4 regions of the Bacillus sp. LJBS17 genome follow, and region 4 is predicted to be linked to each of the others. Evidence: predicted binding sites of a transcription regulator. Region 4 holds the regulator's gene; each other region holds the start of a gene.
The links. Region 4 encodes Rex, which represses fermentation and respiration genes when NADH is low (regulators of the CRP and FNR family bind a similar motif). Its sites were predicted from a motif close to TTGTGAAATATTTCACAA; they were not measured.
Positions count from the first base shown of each region.

Region 1 (3,154 bases), 300 kb from region 4:
GAAATCCTGCAGGATAGTGCCTCCAGAGATGCTGCATATGCGAATTATATGGATGTGACAGCGTCTAACTATGGGCATTCCATAAGGTCCGCTTTAAAGAATCGTAATCTGGGCGTGTCGAATATCTCCCACTATGCATCTGATGTGTCTGCGGACAAGCTAGTGACATGGGTAGAGTCGCATGATACGTATGCCAATGATGATGAAGAGTCGACATGGATGAGCGATGATGATATCCGTTTAGGCTGGGCGGTGATAGCTTCTCGTTCAGGCAGTACGCCTCTTTTCTTTTCCAGACCTGAGGGAGGCGGAAATGGTGTGAGGTTCCCGGGGAAAAGCCAAATAGGCGATCGCGGGAGTGCTTTATTTGAAGATCAGGCTATCACTGCGGTCAATAGATTTCACAATGTGATGGCTGGACAGCCTGAGGAACTCTCGAACCCGAATGGAAACAACCAGATATTTATGAATCAGCGCGGCTCACATGGCGTTGTGCTGGCAAATGCAGGTTCATCCTCTGTCTCTATCAATACGGCAACAAAATTGCCTGATGGCAGGTATGACAATAAAGCTGGAGCGGGTTCATTTCAAGTGAACGATGGTAAACTGACAGGCACGATCAATGCCAGGTCTGTAGCTGTGCTTTATCCTGATGATATTGCAAAAGCGCCTCATGTTTTCCTTGAGAATTACAAAACAGGTGTAACACATTCTTTCAATGATCAACTGACGATTACCTTGCGTGCAGATGCGAATACAACAAAAGCCGTTTATCAAATCAATAATGGACCAGAGACGGCGTTTAAGGATGGAGATCAATTCACAATCGGAAAAGGAGATCCATTTGGCAAAACATACACCATCATGTTAAAAGGAACGAACAGTGATGGTGTAACGAGGACCGAGAAATACAGTTTTGTTAAAAGAGATCCAGCGTCGGCCAAAACCATCGGCTATCAAAATCCGAATCATTGGAGCCAGGTAAATGCTTATATCTATAAACATGATGGGAGCCGAGTAATTGAATTGACCGGATCTTGGCCTGGAAAACCAATGACTAAAAATGCAGACGGAATTTACACGCTGACGCTGCCTGCGGACACGGATACAACCAACGCAAAAGTGATTTTTAATAATGGCAGCGCCCAAGTGCCCGGTCAGAATCAGCCTGGCTTTGATTACGTGCTAAATGGTTTATATAATGACTCGGGCTTAAGCGGTTCTCTTCCCCATTGAGGGCAAGGCTAGACGGGACTTACCGAAAGAAACCATCAATGATGGTTTCTTTTTTGTTCATAAATCAGACAAAACTTTTCTCTTGCAAAAGTTTGTGAAGTGTTGCACAATATAAATGTGAAATACTTCACAAACAAAAAGACATCAAAGAGAAACATACCCTGGAAGGATGATTAATGATGAACAAACATGTAAATAAAGTAGCTTTAATCGGAGCGGGTTTTGTTGGAAGCAGTTATGCATTTGCGTTAATTAACCAAGGGATCACAGATGAGCTTGTGGTCATTGATGTAAATAAAGAAAAAGCAATGGGCGATGTGATGGATTTAAACCACGGAAAGGCGTTTGCGCCACAACCGGTCAAAACATCTTACGGAACATATGAAGACTGCAAGGATGCTGATATTGTCTGCATTTGCGCCGGAGCAAACCAAAAGCCTGGTGAGACACGCCTTGAATTAGTAGAAAAGAACTTGAAGATTTTCAAAGGCATCGTTAGTGAAGTCATGGCGAGCGGATTTGACGGCATTTTCTTAATCGCGACAAATCCGGTTGATATCCTGACTTACGCAACATGGAAATTCAGCGGCCTGCCAAAAGAGCGGGTGATCGGAAGCGGCACAACACTAGATTCTGCGAGATTCCGTTTCATGCTGAGCGAATACTTTGGCGCAGCGCCTCAAAACGTGCACGCGCATATTATCGGAGAGCACGGCGACACAGAGCTTCCTGTTTGGAGCCACGCGAATGTCGGCGGTGTGCCGGTCAGTGAACTCGTTGAGAAAAACGATGCGTACAAACAAGAGGAGCTGGACCAAATTGAAGATGATGTGAAAAACGCAGCTTACCATATCATTGAGAAAAAAGGCGCGACTTATTATGGGGTTGCGATGAGTCTTGCTCGCATTACAAAAGCCATTCTTCATAATGAAAACAGCATATTAACTGTCAGCACATATTTGGACGGGCAATACGGTGCAGATGACGTGTACATCGGTGTGCCGGCTGTCGTGAACCGCGGAGGGATCGCAGGTATCACTGAGCTGAACTTAAATGAGAAAGAAAAAGAACAGTTCCTTCACAGCGCCGGCGTCCTTAAAAACATTTTAAAACCTCATTTTGCAGAACAAAAAGTCAACTAACCGCAACTTTAGAGTAAAGGGCTGATTGTCAATGTGGGAGCAGTTGTATGATCCGTTTGGAAACGAGTATGTGAGCGCACTTGTGGCGCTCACTCCGATTCTCTTTTTTCTTTTGGCTTTAACTGTTTTGAAAATGAAAGGCATTCTTGCGGCATTTCTTACCCTAGCCGTCAGTTTCTTCGTCTCCGTTTGGGCATTTCATATGCCGGTTGAAAAAGCGATTTCTTCTGTTTTGTTAGGAATCGGGAGCGGGCTGTGGCCTATTGGCTACATCGTCCTGATGGCGGTGTGGCTGTATAAAATCGCAGTGAAAACCGGGAAATTTACCATTATTCGGTCCAGCATTGCCGGCATTTCGCCTGACCAACGATTACAGCTATTATTAATTGGTTTTTGTTTTAATGCGTTTTTAGAAGGCGCGGCTGGTTTTGGTGTTCCGATTGCGATTAGTGCGGCGCTGCTCGTCGAACTTGGTTTTAAACCGTTGAAAGCGGCGGCGCTCTGCTTGATTGCAAACGCCGCCTCCGGAGCCTTTGGGGCGATTGGGATTCCTGTCATCACAGGGGCGCAGATTGGTGATTTGTCTGCTCTTGAGCTGTCACGGACATTAATGTGGACACTGCCGATGATCTCATTTTTAATACCATTCCTGCTTGTATTCTTATTAGACCGAATGAAAGGAATCAAACAGACATGGCCCGCTCTTCTGGTTGTGAGCGGTGGGTATACAGCGGTTCAGACACTGACAATGGCGGTGCTCGGGCCGGAATTAGCAA
Region 1 covers NZ_CP079759.1:315,229-318,382, forward strand. Annotated here, with positions in the region: gene amyE (alpha-amylase) at 1-1,236, shown strand, start outside; gene KXZ66_RS01710 (L-lactate dehydrogenase) at 1,413-2,378, shown strand; gene KXZ66_RS01715 (L-lactate permease) at 2,410-3,154, shown strand, end outside.
Region 1: KXZ66_RS01710 (L-lactate dehydrogenase) is a predicted target of Rex. The motif match lies at 1,352-1,369, and genes of this name have one in related genera.

Region 2 (3,154 bases), 660 kb from region 4:
CAAACAAATGTGTTGGCAACAACTTTAGATCCGTCTTTCAGATCAATTACGTTTCCTTCTACATTTGTAACAGGAAGACCTGTTAAGAACTCAACGCCGCGTTTTTCAAGGCTTGCAGTCGCACGTTCGATAAGATCATCCGGAAGAACAGGAAGGATTTTCGGACCTGCTTCAACAAGTTTCAATTTGATTTCTTTATGGTCTACGCCGTATTTTTTCGCAAGGTTCGGCATAATGTCAGCAAGCTCACCAACAAGCTCAACACCTGTTAAGCCGCCGCCGCCGATAAGGATTGTTGCATCTGCTTCGTTTTTCGTTTTAGAGTACTCGCGCACACGATCTTCAACATGTTGGAAGACTTTGTTCGCATCAGCAGCAGATTTCAATACCATGCTGTTTTCTTCAAGACCTGGGATGCCGAAGTAAGCCGTTACAGAACCAAGACCTACAACAAGCGCATCGTAAGTTAATGTAGAACCGTCAGCAAGCGCAACTTCTTTTTTATCAACAGAGAAAGAGCTTACTTCCGCAATTTTAAGATCAATGTCTTTGCCTTTGAAAAGTTTTTCTAATGGCATTGCAACCGCTTTTTCAGACACGTTGCCTGCAGCAAGGCGGTGTAATTCCGTAATGATTTGGTGAGTAGGGTATTTGTTTACCACTGTCACGCGTGCTTGTTCTTTTGTGTAATGTTTGCGAACTGTTAGAGCAGAAAGAACTCCGCCATAACCAGCGCCTAGAATGACAATATGTTTTGACATCGTATATCCTCCGTCCTTTATATCAATTTGAATCTGAGATTATTTTTGGTTTTCGCGTTCGTTCATGACTTCAAGGTAGCTGTTAGCAAAACGGAACAGCTTTTGAGCTTGAGGATCTTTCAGCATACGCAATAGGCCGAAAAGTCCAATTGTTTCGTTGCTTGCTTCCGCGCGGTCTTTTGCTTCAATCGCAGTCGCAGCTACTTCTTTCGCTGTTTCTTTTACAGGCTCGAGAATTTCAGTGATCGCACCGACTGTGTCGCTCTTTAACACTTCGTCAGTCGCTACAGACTGAGCGAAATCATAAGACTTCGTTAAAATATTCACTAACTCAGTCAGCTTCGGAAGCTGGTCAACTAAAACAGTCAATGATTCTTGAACTTCTGGCTTTAATAGCTGATCAATAAGATCTTGCTGGCTTTGGCTGACAGACGCATTTGTTTGATCGATTGTTTCTGGCATATCCAATTCTCCTTTACTATAAGCAGTTTGCTGATTTTTTTGGAAAGGGTAGTGCCTCTCCCTGTCTCACGCTTTTAAGGCATAAGAATAAGGATTGTGAATTCGTGCACAATCATTTACAAAAATAAATGTTTACTACCCAGTTTTTCATCTTGCCATATTCAGTATTATTTTTATCTAAAAATAAACAATTGAATAAGTCAAAATCCTTTACTCTCTCTGAAAATAGCAAACACAAAAAACTCCAATTCGATTACCTTCTATATGATAACACTTTTTGAACAAAATTTGAACGTGAATTGCTTCGATTATGAAATTAATTTATATGGAGCTCATGTCATATCGTTTCTGCGGCACTAGTTATTGACAATCCAGCAATTTCTCCCTTCACTTTACCCATATTTCCAATAGAGGCTCTCTTTTTCCTGTGATCGGATCATTCGCCGGCAACGCCGCCTGCTTAATCTGTTTGAGCGCTTCCTCCCGCTCATTCGGTTTCCCCGTCTTCATATCATACTGAACGCCACCGGGATAGGCGCCAAGGACAGTAAAATCGGGACTTGAGCTGAGCTTTTTATGTCCGACTCCGGCTGGAATCACGACTGCGTCGCCTGATTTGAAAGGGATGGCAGCCCCTTTTTCTCCCCCAAACTGAATCACAGCCTCTCCCCTAAGGGCAATCAGGACTTCATGCGTATTGCTGTGATAATGATGGTATGGAAAAACACTCCCTGACCAGCTGTTTGACCAGCCATGCCGGATGACGATCCGCTCTGCCAGTCCGGTGTCCTTAAGCGCGTTTTGATACACCACGAGCGGAAAATCAGGGTGATTCGGAATCCTGCCGTCATCCGGAAAGAAGTATGTCTGTGTCTCTTTTTCCATCAATTTCACCTCCCTTTTTTGTCTTCCACACATAGCGGTTCGCAAAACATGATGTTTTTCTCATGATTCCATTGATCTGCATGATACCGAATAGTATAGTATAAAAAAATAATGCCAGAATGAGGGATATCATGAAAGCTATCGTTATCGGAATATTGGCTTCACTCTTTTTCGCCGTTACCTTTATATTAAACAGAGCGATGGAGTTATCAGGAGGCAGCTGGCTTTGGAGCTCTTCGCTGCGCTTTATTTTTATGGTGCCGTTTTTATGTTTGATTGTCATCATGAGAGGGACATTCACGCCTCTCTTACTAGAGATGAGGAAAAAGCCGTTTTATTGGATCAAATGGAGCTTCGTCGGCTTCGTGCTTTTTTACGCGCCGATTACATTTGCGGCTGCATACGGTCCGGGGTGGCTCATAGCCGGAACCTGGCAAATTACAATTGTAGCCGGGGTGCTCTTATCTCCTTTGTTTTATGTCAAACAAGATATGCCGGGCGGTCCGCAGCTCGTTCGCCAAAAGATTCCCCTGGTTTCACTTGGCACTTCCATGATCATCCTGATTGGAGCGGCTCTGATTCAGCTTCAGCATGCAGAATCGCTTTCTGGGAGGATGCTGCTTTTCAGTGTGCTGCCGGTTGTCATTGCGGCTTTTGCCTATCCGTTAGGAAACAGGAGAATGCTCGAAGAATACGGAGGCCGGCTTGATACATTTCAGCGCGTGCTTGGAATGACATTGGCAAGCCTTCCATTCTGGCTTATATTAGCAGCTTACGGCTGGTGGTCAGATGGCCTTCCAACAGCAAGCCAAACCGTTCAATCCTTTATCGTTGCCGTCAGCTCAGGCATCATCGCGACGGTTTTATTTTTCTGGGCCACTGATATGGTAAGAGACAATCCGCAAAAACTCGCAGCTGTTGAAGCCACTCAATCCGGTGAAGTGATTTTCGCGCTGCTTGGTGAAATTGTTCTGCTGTCAGGCGTTTTCCCATCTCTTTTATCATTTGCCGGTTTATTCATTATAATAGCGGGGATGATGTTACAT
Region 2 covers NZ_CP079759.1:1,278,334-1,281,487, reverse strand. Annotated here, with positions in the region: gene KXZ66_RS06615 (NAD(P)/FAD-dependent oxidoreductase) at 1-761, opposite strand, end outside; gene KXZ66_RS06610 (helical membrane plugin domain-containing protein) at 801-1,223, opposite strand; gene KXZ66_RS06605 (cupin domain-containing protein) at 1,611-2,108, opposite strand; gene KXZ66_RS06600 (DMT family transporter) at 2,240-3,154, shown strand, end outside.
Region 2: KXZ66_RS06610 (helical membrane plugin domain-containing protein) is a predicted target of Rex. The motif match lies at 1,318-1,335, and genes of this name have one in related genera.

Region 3 (3,154 bases), 1.0 Mb from region 4:
AGCTGCTCGGGATAAAAGCGAGAAACGCCCATCCTGCTCCGAAAAGAGCGGATAAAAAGGGGAGCAGCAGGTGATATCCCCATGACCAGTATGCAAATGTCCTGTTTTTTCTTTCACGAATCACCGATTTCACATAAAAGGAACTCCCGATAAAAAATAAAGCAGACTGCAAGAAAGTAAACCAAGCCCAGCCGTCGAGGGTTCCCATCCCCAGCCAGCAGCTCGCAAACCCGCCCGAACAAAAGAACAAGACACCTGCAACATCATTCAATAGGGCTCGTTCGTTTTTTCGGCGGGCAAAATACATATGTATGAGAAACAGCGGCAGTAAAGAAACGCCCACCCAGATGAGAGGCGGCTTATGAAAGACCGAGATCATCAAAAAGCAGCAGGCGGGAAAACCGTAATAACACATCCACTTTTGATATGGTTTGCTTTGTTTCTTTTTTAAGGCAAGCGTAACGGGATAAACCGCTAAGTATAGGAAAAGCCAGCCTAGGAAGAGCGGAATATGCCAAATAACGGGGCCTCCCTTGACCATGCCGAGTAAAAATGGGATCAGCAGCATCGCCCACGCGCCGTGCTGCTTCGGAATCAGCGCCTTCATCGAAATCCTCCTTTTTTCTTTCATTATAAATGCAGTCACCCTCCTGATAAGTGACATTCATCATACAGGCTGTGAAATACATCACTGCTGTACAGGCTCAGTCGAGCTACACTAAAGCTATCCTTAGCACAGGAGGTTTTCCTATGAATCAGTGTGACTATTTATTATTTCTGAAACAACTTCCTATGTTTAATGAAGTGCCTCTATCCATTGTCGAAACCTTGCTGAAAAACGGCACGTTTATCCGCGGCTCATGTGATCAGTCTCCATCTTTTCTTCATTCTCAATCTGTCTATATTGTATTAAAAGGCAGTGTCCGTTTCATGGACAGCAGGCTCCCTGAAGGGTCGAAAACCGTTGCGCTGTGGGAAAAAGGCGATGTGTTTCCGATTGATGAAAAAGGCGGGCTTTATTTATCGCCCTTTATCTCAGTCAATGCCACTTCAGACATTCTGATTCTCAATATCCCATATTACATATTTAAGAAAATGATGTCTTACCATCCGCAGCTGCAAATGAACTTTTTGGCTATGCTTCAGCAAAATGTTTTTTGTTCCTATCAATTATTTTTGCGGTATCTGCATACATCACAGGATGAGAACGCTGAGCCCGGTTCTTAAATAGAGCCGGTTTTTTTTGATCTTTGAATGAAAGGCGGCTAATGACCCAAGCGTCCTGCCTGAACGCAGCCTTCCTCACATCCTGTGAAAATCCTTCCTTCTCCTTTGTGTGAACATTTTGTGAAAAAAGCAGAGTGTGTGACATAGTTCACAAGGAAACACGCTGTCTCTGTTTATAGTGAACTTAGCATCACCTGACTCGGAAGGAGTGAACTCTCATGAAGAAAAAGAAAAGGAGTCCGTTGTTTAGGAGATTGAATTATTTCTCTCCTATCGAACACCATTCAAATAAACATAGCCAAACCACCCGCGAAGATCGCGATTGGGAGAATGTATACAGAAACAGATGGCAGTACGACAAAGTCGTTCGCTCCACCCATGGCGTTAACTGTACAGGGTCTTGCAGTTGGAATATTTATGTCAAAAACGGAATTGTCACGTGGGAAGGGCAAAATTTGAATTATCCATCAACAGGCCCGGATATGCCTGATTTTGAACCGAGAGGCTGCCCGCGGGGGGCCAGTTTTTCATGGTATATCTACAGCCCGCTGCGTGTGAAATATCCATACGTGCGCGGTGTACTGATTAATTTATGGCGGGAGGCACTGCAAGAACATCAAAATCCATTGGACGCCTGGAAATCGATCGTCGAAAACCCTGAAAAAGCGAAGTCCTATAAACAGGCGAGAGGGAAAGGCGGTTTTGTGCGCGCTGAATGGCCGGAGGTGCTGAAGCTGATTTCAGCCTCTCTGCTGTATACAGTGATGAAATATGGGCCTGACCGAAACGTCGGTTTTTCTCCGATTCCGGCCATGTCCATGATCAGCCATGCATCAGGCTCCCGGTTTATGTCGTTAATCGGAGGCCCTATGCTCAGTTTTTATGACTGGTATGCGGATCTTCCACCAGCATCCCCGCAAATTTGGGGTGACCAGACGGACGTTCCGGAAAGCAGTGATTGGTACAATTCCGGCTATATCATCACATGGGGCTCCAACGTTCCGTTAACGAGAACGCCTGACGCGCATTTTTTGGCGGAGGCCCGCTATAAAGGCGCTAAGGTCATTTCGATCAGTCCGGATTTTGCGGAATCCTCAAAGTTCGCGGATGACTGGCTGAGTATTCGCCAAGGGACTGACGGGGCACTTGCGATGGCGATGGGTCATGTCATTCTGCAGGAATTTTACGTGAACCAAGAAACTGAACGTTTTATTGAGTACGCGAAGCAATACACTGATTTTCCATTTCTCGTCACCCTGTCAAAAGAAAATGGCGTATACACAGCGGGACGGTTTCTGCATGCGAAGGACATCGGGCGGCAGACAAAGCATGATCAGTGGAAGCCTGCGGTTTGGGATGAACAAACAAGTTCATTTGCCATACCCCAAGGGACAATGGGATCGCGCTGGGACGGGCAGCAGAAATGGAACCTGCACATGATTGATGAAGAAACCGGGGAACCGATTGAACCCCGTCTCTCTGTGCTGGGAATAGAGGACGAAATCGGCACGGTGCGCATCCCGTATTTTTCAAATGACGGAAACAAAGTGCTCGAGCGGGATCTTCCTATTAAAAAAATGAACCTGAACGGTGAAGAAACGTACATCACGACCGTGTTTGACTTGATACTGGCTAACTACGGCGTGAACCGGGGCATCGGCGAACGATCGGCTGTCTCCTATGATGATCCTGAGCCGTTTACGCCTGCCTGGCAGGAACAAATGACAGGAATCAAAAAAGAAGCTGTCGTTAAGATTGCCAGAGAGTTTGCCCAAAATGCGATCGATACAGACGGCCGATCCATGATTATCGTAGGGGCCGGCATTAACCACTGGTTCAACTCCGACACGATCTACCGAGCGGTGTTAAATCTTGTTTTACTTGTAGGCGCCCAAGGCGTAAACGGCGGAGGCTGGGCCCATTACGT
Region 3 covers NZ_CP079759.1:3,801,572-3,804,725, reverse strand. Annotated here, with positions in the region: gene KXZ66_RS19670 (YwiC-like family protein) at 1-607, opposite strand, end outside; gene arfM (Crp/Fnr family transcriptional regulator ArfM) at 751-1,227, shown strand; gene KXZ66_RS19660 (nitrate reductase subunit alpha) at 1,446-3,154, shown strand, end outside.
Region 3: KXZ66_RS19660 (nitrate reductase subunit alpha) is a predicted target of Rex. The motif match lies at 1,364-1,381, and genes of this name have one in related genera.

Region 4 (3,154 bases):
AACAGCAGAGCACACAAATGCAATTGATTATTGGAGGATTATTTTTATGAGAAACCCGGTAGTTTGGGGAATGATCTACTTTGCCGTAGGGTGCATCTTTACTTATCTTGCCGCAAGCTCGCCAGGCAGCATGTGGTCATTTTACTCCATCCTGCTGATGGTGTTCGCCGCTTACAACATCAGCATTTCTTTTAAGATGTTCGCCTTTTCATTTAAAATCAAAAAGAACCAGAAATAAAGAAAATCCATTTCTGAACGAGAAATGGATTCAAATTAAATCCTAAAACGGCTTTCGTTTTAGGATTTTGTCATTTTCAGCGTGATTGAAATCCCTTGAAGTCTAGGAAAGGCGAGCATTGGAGCGGAGCGAATGTTTTCATTCGTGAGCACCAACGCACAGACTTGACAACGAATGCGGGGGTTTGTCAACACGCTGAATCCATTTCTCTCATGAGAAATGGATTTTTTATTATTGCCCGGAAGACACGTCCTGATCGGCTGCACTGCTTTTCTGTGCTTTCCGATAAGCGGCCTTCGATATAAGGATACTGATTTCATATAAAATCAAAAGCGGGACTGTGACCATCATATGGGACAGAAGCTCAGGCGGTGTAATCAGGGCTGCGATCACCAGCAGCGTAAAATACGCATACTTTCTGATTTTCGCCAAGAACATCGGTGTCACAATTCCGAGCCTGGTCAAAAACATGAGGATGACCGGCATTTGGAACAGCAGTCCAAACGGAATCGTCAGCTGCAGAAGAAAATGAAAATATTCATTAATTCCGATCACCTGATTGACATTCAAGTCCTGAGAAATCCGCTTCATAAAATCAACAACAAAAGGAAATAAAATATAATATGAAAAAGATAAGCCCGCTAAAAACAGCAAAATAGAGATCGGAATGTAGCTGAGCGTTACTTTGCGCTCTTTCTCATAGAGGCCCGGGCTCACAAAAGCCCAAAGCTGATAAAGAATAACCGGCGAGGTCAAGACTATGCCGATGATAAATGCAAATTGCATAAACACATAAAGCGGGTCTGTCAGGTTAAACGCGTTAAGCGTAAGCTGCTTCGCTTCATCTGTTTCTTGCAGGTACACAATAATCGGCTTTGCTAAAAAAAATCCAGCAATAAAGAAAACGACAAACGCCAGCGCTACAATCAGCAACCGTTTTCGAAGCTCAGCAATATGCTCCAGCAGCGACATTTGATTCACTTTCATTCGTGTCATCCTAACTTACTGATCTTCTTTCTTTTTTTCCTCTTCATCACTCGTTAATCCTTTAGTAGCGTTTTTGAATTCACGAAGTGTGTCTCCCGCTGCTTTCCCCAATTCAGGCAGCTTTTTGGGACCGAAGATAATCAGAGCAACGATTGCGATAACAGCAAGGCTTCCAGGACCGATCGGCATATTTGGGCTCCTCCTTTCCCTCTATTCGATTTCCTCTAAAACTGAATAATGCTTCAAAAAATAAACCAGTGACTGAAGCTCAACTGCTAAATCTATATGATGAATTCGAATGTGTTCCGGCACATTCAAACGGGCCGGCGTAAAATTAAGGATTCCCTTGATTCCTAATGCGACCAATCTGTCTGTAATGGATTGAGCGGCAACTGCAGGCACTGTAAGAATGGCAACTGATTCATCTTTTACGTGTTGTTCAAGGTCATCAAGGTTATAGACGGGCACGCCGCCTACCTCAGTTCCTATTTTACTCTCATTTATATCAAAAGCCATAGAAATTTTTGTGTTATTGTTTTTTGTGAAATTATAGTGAAGAAATGCCGTTCCCAAGTTCCCGACACCAATCAAGATGACGTCTGTCATCTCATCCTGATCAAGCGTTTTCCGGAAAAAAGACAGCAAATAATCCACATTATATCCGTATCCTTTTTTGCCAAGAGCTCCAAAATAGGAAAAATCCCTCCGAATCGTGGCAGAATCAACCTTTACGGCATCACTGAGTTCAGCGGATGATACACGCTGTTTTCCTGACGCATGCAGATTCTTTAAAAAGCGATAGTAAAGCGGCAGCCGTTTCGCCGTCGCCTGCGGAATTTTTGATTGATCCTTATTCATTTTTGGTCCTCCAAATTATACTCGGATAGTTCTCTTTTAAAGTCACCGTTTTTCCCGCCTGTCTTCTCCAGCAAGAAAGTAGGGCCGATGACCATCCCCTTATCAAGGGCCTTGCACATATCGTAAACGGTAAGAGCGCACACCGATGCAGAAGTGAGCGCTTCCATTTCCACACCTGTACTCCCTTTCGTTTTGACCTGTGCTTTTATATGAAGTATAACTTCTGCTTCTTTTATTTTCCAGTCAAACGATATATCTACCCCGCTCAATGAAAGCGGATGGCACATCGGAATGATATTCGACGTTTGCTTTGCGGCCATAATGCCTGCCACCTGTGCGACAGCCAGTACATCTCCTTTGCCGATATCGTGACTCTGTATTTTCTCGTACACCTCATTCTTCATGTGTACGCTTGAAACAGCCGCCGCAGTACGGACAGTCGAAGATTTTTCGCTAATATCCACCATCTGGGCTCTGCCCTGTTCATTAAAATGAGAAAATCCATTCATATTAAAACGCTCCTTAAACAGATCATACACTATTTTCTTCTCTATGTCTTATATGGCCAATGTATTGTTTGCTGACTTCTGGTTCATAAGCTACACTTAACTTATTATAGCAGAGGTGAAATAATATGATGATCTTACAAATTAATCAGCTGTCCAAATCATTTGGTGCTGATACTATTTTAAACAATATAAAACTGGAAGTCAGAAATCGTGATCGCATCGCCATTGTAGGAAGAAATGGCGCCGGAAAATCCACGCTCCTTAAAATTATCGCAGGCCAGCTTTCGTATGAGAAGGGCGAAATTATTAAACCGAAAGATATTACAATGGGATATCTCGCCCAGCATACTGGCTTGGATTCTAAGCTTACCATAAAAGAAGAGCTGCTGACTGTTTTTGACCACTTAAAAGCAATGGAAAAGGAAATGCGGGCTATGGAAGAAAAAATGGCGGCAGCTGACCCGGGTGAATTAGAAAGCATCATGAAAACCTACGACCGCCTTCAGCAGGAATTCAAAGATAAAGGCGGCTATCAATATGAAGCGGATGTAAGATCTGTGCT
Region 4 covers NZ_CP079759.1:619,295-622,448, reverse strand. Annotated here, with positions in the region: gene KXZ66_RS03255 (CPBP family intramembrane glutamic endopeptidase) at 1-50, shown strand, start outside; gene KXZ66_RS03250 (YdiK family protein) at 47-238, shown strand; gene tatC (twin-arginine translocase subunit TatC) at 470-1,234, opposite strand; gene tatAY (sec-independent protein translocase protein TatAY) at 1,241-1,414, opposite strand; gene KXZ66_RS03235 (redox-sensing transcriptional repressor Rex) at 1,436-2,083, opposite strand; gene moaC (cyclic pyranopterin monophosphate synthase MoaC) at 2,080-2,592, opposite strand; gene KXZ66_RS03225 (ABC-F family ATP-binding cassette domain-containing protein) at 2,718-3,154, shown strand, end outside.